2 linked regions of the Aliamphritea ceti genome follow. Each later gene encodes a partner of the first gene's protein in a complex. Links are inferred from orthologs where the notes say so. Each region holds a gene or a part of one and is shown on either strand. Other genes may lie near its edges.

The links.
Region 2: the proteins of OCU49_RS13390 (region 1) and OCU49_RS06655 are in contact, whole or in part, in a crystal structure (PDB 1FMA), measured with the Escherichia coli proteins. The link is inferred for Aliamphritea ceti from one-to-one orthologs.

Annotation. Positions count from the first base shown.
Region 1 is NZ_AP025282.1:2,905,841-2,909,126, reverse strand. What follows is about bases 93-3,058. They hold OCU49_RS13390 (molybdenum cofactor biosynthesis protein MoaE), read left to right. Parts: upstream 93-1,327; coding sequence 1,328-1,789; downstream 1,790-3,058. Other genes in these bases: icd (NADP-dependent isocitrate dehydrogenase), read left to right, coding at 2,661-3,058; OCU49_RS13385 (rRNA large subunit pseudouridine synthase E), read right to left, coding at 1,814-2,476; OCU49_RS23745 (hypothetical protein), read right to left, coding at 1,024-1,275; OCU49_RS13395 (NUDIX hydrolase), read right to left, coding at 767-1,114; mnmA (tRNA 2-thiouridine(34) synthase MnmA), read right to left, coding at 93-697. Outside these bases: more of mnmA, read right to left, coding at 1-92; more of icd, read left to right, coding at 3,059-3,286. UniProt on the Escherichia coli protein: Converts molybdopterin precursor Z to molybdopterin. This requires the incorporation of two sulfur atoms into precursor Z to generate a dithiolene group. The sulfur is provided by MoaD.
Region 2 is NZ_AP025282.1:1,450,307-1,453,444, reverse strand. The notes cover bases 1-2,818. They hold OCU49_RS06655 (MoaD/ThiS family protein), read right to left. Parts: upstream 1,625-2,818; coding sequence 1,376-1,624; downstream 1-1,375. Other genes in these bases: OCU49_RS06650 (molybdopterin molybdotransferase MoeA), read right to left, coding at 1,671-2,818; mobA (molybdenum cofactor guanylyltransferase MobA), read right to left, coding at 791-1,366; zapE (cell division protein ZapE), read right to left, coding at 1-607. Outside these bases: more of OCU49_RS06650, read right to left, coding at 2,819-2,909; moaB (molybdenum cofactor biosynthesis protein B), read right to left, coding at 2,906-3,138. UniProt on the Escherichia coli protein: Involved in sulfur transfer in the conversion of molybdopterin precursor Z to molybdopterin.

The sequences.
Region 1 (3,286 bases):
GATGGTCACCGATGATGTCGCCATCAGGTGTTTCGATTTTACCCGGCTGGGCAGGCAGGTACTGTTTAAGGAAGTCGCTGAAACGACGCTCGCCAATAAAGCAGATACCGGTGCTGTCTTTTTTATTGTGAGTGACCAGGTCATGTTCTTCAGCCAGGCGACGCACTTCAGGCTTTTCCAGTTCGCCTACCGGAAATAATGTCATGCTCAGCTCTTCGCTACCTACCTGATGCAGGAAGTAGCTCTGGTCTTTATTGTTGTCGAGGCCTTTTAATAGGCAGGCATGGCCATTTATATCGCTGCGGCGAACGTAATGACCGGTTGCGATTTTGTCAGCGCCAAGTGTCTGAGCGTATTCAAGAAAGGCTTTAAACTTGATTTCCCGGTTACATAGAATGTCTGGGTTGGGGGTGCGGCCGGCTTTGTATTCTTCCAGAAAGTGTTCGAATACGTTGTCCCAGTATTCTGCTGCAAAGTTAGCTGTATGAAGAGTGAGGCCAAGCTTGTCGCACACTGCCTGAGCGTCCGCAAGGTCGTCCATTGCGGTGCAGTAATCTGTACCATCATCTTCATCCCAGTTCTTCATGAACAGGCCTTCTACCTGGTAGCCCTGCTGTTGCAATAAAAGGGCAGAAACAGATGAATCAACACCGCCGGACATGCCGACAATGACTTTGGTATTGGCGTTATTACTCATAAAAAATACTGGCTCATGATGACTTAGTGCAAAATTTTAATATGGGGATGCGGATCGCAATATTAAAGCTTATTCGTGGATAAAATTAAGTGGATAGCGTTGACCCTGAAGGTAATCTTCAAGGCATTTTAAAACGATCGGGCTTCGCAAATCGTCACGACGGGCAGCAAGCTCGTCATAGGTTAGCCAAAGTGCGCGTTCGATGCCGGTATCCAGCTCTGCACCAGGCTGCTCTGATATTGCCCGGGCGATAAAGCAGTAGCGATGGTAAACCGTGCTGTTACCCGGTGCTTTATATACATACATGCCCAACAGTGTTTCTGGCTCTACATGCCAGCCCGTCTCTTCCAGAGTTTCACGCTTTGCGGCTTCAATAAAGCTTTCGTCAGCTTCAAGGTGCCCGGCTGGCTGGTTGATAACCAGTTTGTTGAGGGGGGGGAGTGTTCTTCTACAAACAGAAAACGTCCCTTATCTTCAACAATGGTTGCAACAGTAGCGTGTGGGGTCCAGCGCATAGGTGTAAAATATCCATATAGGTAATGATTTTTTAGGTGGACAACCTTAGCATTTCTGGTCATGCTTTTCCTGAATTTTCATCAGTCATTTTGTATTTGTGGTACGAGGTTTTAGGTGAGCAGCAATATCATCAAGGTTCAGCAGGAAGATTTCGACATCAGCGGTTTAAATGCCCTGATCAGAGATGATAGCGGCAGTCATGGGGCGATTGTTACCTTTACAGGTATCGTTCGTGAAATGGCTTCGGGGCCTGGTTTACTGGCGATGGAGTTGGAGCATTATCCTGGTATGACAGAAAAGTCACTGGAAAAAATTGCTACCCAGGCTCGTGAGCGTTGGGAGTTAGGTGCAATAGTGATTGTGCATCGGGTTGGGAAACTATCCCTGAACGATAATATTGTATTTGTAGGAGTTGCAAGTCCACACCGGGTAGCAGGGTTTGCTGCCGCTCAGTTTATTATGGATTATCTGAAGCGTGATGCGCCGTTCTGGAAAAAAGAAATCACCGAGCATGGTGAGTCCTGGGTGGCGGCTAAAGATACTGATCTGAAGCGTGCCGACTCCTGGGATGAATAATCTTTAAATTTCCTGCTAAAGCATTCAGGAACGCTTTTTGGGCTTTGAACCAAATTTTTTAGAAGGGTGTGTTCCTGATGTTTTTCGTGTAGCAGTGTGTTTTCTGTTATTACGTTTTACCGGTTTATCTGTCTGAGTATCAGGCAGATAAATTTCTTCTATTCTGCTTTCTCCTGATTTGAGTGAATCAAGTTTCCACTCGCCAATGCTTGCCCTGATCAGACGCAATGTTGGAAAGCCAACTGCCGCAGTCATCCGTCTTACCTGGCGGTTTTTGCCTTCTGATATAGTCAGTTCCAGCCAGCTTGTTGGCAGATTTTTGCGCTCTCTTATTGGTGGTGTGCGCACCCATATATCCGGTTCTTCAATGCGCTGAGCTTTGGCGGGGCGGGTTTTTCCATCTTTAAGTTCAACTCCATTGCGTAGCTGCTTTAAAGCTGCGTCATCAATTTCGCCTTCAACCTGAGCCCAGTAGGTCTTAGCCATTTTGAATTTCGGGTTGGCCAGCTGATGCTGCAGTTGCCCGTCATCAGTGAGGATTAATAGTCCTTCCGAATCATAGTCCAGTCGTCCGGCGGCATACACATCTGGCTGTTTAATGAAGTCTGCAAGAGTGGCGCGGCCTTCTGTATCAGTAAACTGCGTCAGTACCTGGAAAGGTTTATTAAAAAGTATGACTCGTGACATTTGTAGGACTGTATCCGTAAAACTATATTTAAATAACGGTGCGGACGCTTTCAGGTAATTATGTCTGAAAGTTGATCACTGTGGCGGAAGCTGGATTCCGTATACTTCTGTGCCGAAGCATATGGATTCACGGCCTTTACCTGAACTCAGTATTTTCTGGATGTAAGTATACGTGGAGTAAGCTATGGCATACCAACATATTCGTGTTCCTGAGGGTGAGAAGATAACTTTTGCGGGCGATAATCTGATTCAGGTGCCGGGCCGGCCGATAATCCCGTTTATTGAAGGCGATGGTATAGGTGCGGATGTCACGCCGGTAATGATTGAGGTAGTAGATGCAGCAGTTCAGCAGGCATATACAGGAAGGCGTAAAATTGCCTGGATGGAAGTGTTTGCCGGTGAAAAAGCTACTCAGATGTATGATCAGGATACCTGGCTGCCGGATGAGACTTTACGGGCATTTAAAGAGTTTGCAGTCGGTATAAAAGGGCCGCTGACTACGCCTGTAGGTGGGGGTATTCGATCGCTGAATGTCGCGCTGCGTCAGGAGTTAGACTTATATGTCTGTCAGCGACCAGTGCGCTGGTTTAAAGGAGTCCCGAGCCCGGTTATTAAACCTGGTGATGTAGATATGGTGATTTATCGGGAAAACTCTGAAGATATTTATGCGGGTGTTGAGTGGCAGGCTGGTACCGCTGAGGCACAAAAAGTTATTGATTTTCTGCAGCAGGAAATGGGGGTAACTAAAATTCGCTTCGATCAGATGTGCGGTATAGGTATCAAGCCGGTTTCTGAGGAAGGTTCTAAGCG
Region 2 (3,138 bases), 1.5 Mb from region 1 along the record:
CGCCATCGACATTAAGCACATCAGTGTATTTATTCAGCAACTTGATTGCCGGAATAAATCGCTCACGCTGCAAACCATTCGCATACAAACCATCAGGCACAATATTCGATGTCGCAACCAGCGTGACGCCATTGGCGAACATTTGCTCTAACAGCCCACCCAATATCATGGCATCAGTAATATCTGTTACAAAAAACTCATCAAAACAGATAATCTGAAACTCAGACGCAAACTTTTTACCAATAACAACCAGAGGATCCGGCGTACCATCCAGCAACCGCAGCTCTTTATGAACCCGCTGCATAAAACGATGAAAATGTGTTCGCTCTTTATTATCAAAAGGCAAGCTGTCAAAAAACGTATCCATCAGATAGGTTTTGCCGCGCCCTACTCCACCCCAGAAATATAACCCCTGCACAGGCTCAACCGGCTGTTTGTTAAAACGCCCTGTTAAGCGCTGCAATAAACCGCCTTTAGGTTTTTCCTGCTGAGCTGCGAGCATATTCTCGTATAACCGCTGCAAATGCTTAACTGCCACTTCCTGAGCAGGATCATAGCTAAAGCCTTCCCGCTCCAAATCAGCCTTATAGCGTTCTAAGGGGGTCATAACACATCCAAATAGTCTGTTTTCAAATCTGCGGGGGACTCTACATAGACCCCGCTTACTTTGCAACGCAACATAAGCTTCCCTGCTACTAAAGGCGCTTGGTGCTAACAGCCCTGAAACAAAAAAGCCGGACTCTGTGAGCCCGGCTAATTCTGCATTACATTTAATGACAATTCGTATTTGTTACATCTGCAGTTCATCTGGTGAATTCAAATTTTGCAGCTGTCCAGCTAAATCACCTACGTCAACCTCACAAAACGGATGTTTACGCATCCATCCCTGTACACCACGACGCCCTTCGCTCAACCACTCATCAAGCGAGCCCGCATATTGACGGGGAATAACTGCATGCAATGGATGCCACCATTCAGCTTCAGATAACACACAGATATGCTCCGGCTGATCTGCGGCTGCCGTCAAGAGTCGTTCAATTACCTGATCGCTTAACAAGGGCGTGTCGCATGGCAAAATCAACAGATTATCTGTTTCACAGACTCTCAAAGCAGCCTGAATACCCGCCAATGGTCCCTGATATCCTTCAAGTTCATCTGCAACTGTAATGTCGGCCAACTCAGAATAACGAGGAATATTACGATTACAACTAATCAGTAACGAAGACACTCTTGGGCGTAAAAGCTGTACTGCATACTCAACCAAAGGCCGCTGCCGGAACTCTACCCAACCCTTATCCTCACCGCCCATGCGTTGTCCCTGTCCACCAGCTAGCACCAGGCCGCTGACAACATCACGATTTAGCATTGTCACGCATTAACCGCCTGTTACCGGTGGAAATAACCCTAACTCATCACCATCACTCAGCTGCGCATCCATAGCAACCAACTCCTGGTTAACCGAACACAACAGATCCGCATTACCCAAAATATCATTCCAGACATCACCACGCTGACGAAGCGACAAAACCACATCAGCAACAGAACATGCTTCACCACAAGCAACTTCTGTCCGCTCAAGCCCTAAAGTTTCACGAATTGAAGCAAAAAACAGCACATTAATCATCCAGCCACCCAATTATTATTTCGTCGATGCTTGCGAAATATACTACCTAATTCAACACTTCACTCAATGGAATGAAATCATAAAACTGACCTTCCACCACCTGAGTGTCACAAGGCACAATCATAAACCCAGCTGCACTGGCCGCAGAACTCAGAATTCCAGAACTTTGACTTCTGCTCAGACAAGCTTTACCAGCGTCCAGCTCAACACGAAGGTATTCCTGACGGGAAATAGCTTTTGTACGATTAAAGCCTGCAGCAACCTTAAAGATTTGTGGCAGAAATTCTGTCGCACCCTGAGATTTCAACAAGTAAGACCTCGCCAGAATAGCAAAGGTCACAAATACAGACGCAGGATTTCCTGGCAAACCAATAAACGGCGTACCCGCAACCTCACCAAACGCCAACGGCTTACCCGGCTTAATAGCCATTTTCCACAGGTTCAGCTTACCAAGTTTTTCCACTGCAGCTTTAACATGGTCTTCCTCACCAACGGAAACACCGCCGCTACTGATAATACAATCAGCTCCGTTAGCAGCTTTTAAAAGCGCAGCCTCAGTTGCCTCAAAGGTGTCCTCTACTGTCCCTAAGTCCAGAATATTAAGACCTAGCCCCTGCAACAAACCTTTCAGCGTAAACAGATTCGAATTATAAATCTGACCTGGCTGCAACGGACTCCCGGGCATAACCAATTCATCGCCAGTTGTCAGAATAGCTACCGTCAGAGGCTGTACGACTTTTACATTGGCCACACCGACTGAAGCCAACACCCCCAGATGAGCAGCCAGTAACCGCGTACCAGCTTTCATTACTACCTGGCCAGATGCGATATCCTGAGCTTTCGGACGTATATTCGCACCAGAACGAACCGGCTCTTTAAATTCAACCCAAACACCCTGTTCATCTTCACCGCTAACAGTATTTTCCTGCATTTCAACGGCATCCGCTCCAGGCGGAATTTCTGAACCAGTAAAAATACGTGCAGCAGTACCCACCTCAAGCAACTGTGGTGCAACTCCAGCCGGAATACGTTGAGAAATATAAAATCGCTTTCCTTGCTCCAGGCTAGCCGCGTTTAGCGCATAACCATCCATCGCACTATTATCCTGCGGCGGTACATCAACAGAAGAATAAACATCTTCTGCTAACACTCTTCCCAGAGCACTTTCCACAGCCAGATCAACATGGTTTTTGCTAACCTGCGCCAGCTCCAGCATGGCATTCAACGCCTCAGCAACAGGCATCAGCGCCTGCTGCTTTTGTGTATCACACCCGCAGCCACTCATCCCCGGCTCCCGCACGCAGTTGCAACTGCGGACGTCATTACCATTTCAACAAAGTTACATGGCCGATGACGGGAATCCAGCTGTTCACAAATAATATTATTCCAGGCTGTTTTACAGGCACCTGTCGAGCCCGGCATACAGAAAATAGCTGTTCGGTTCGCTATACCTGCAAAAGCACGGGACTGCACTGTTGATGTGCCAATTTCCTGATACGAAACCTGACGGAATA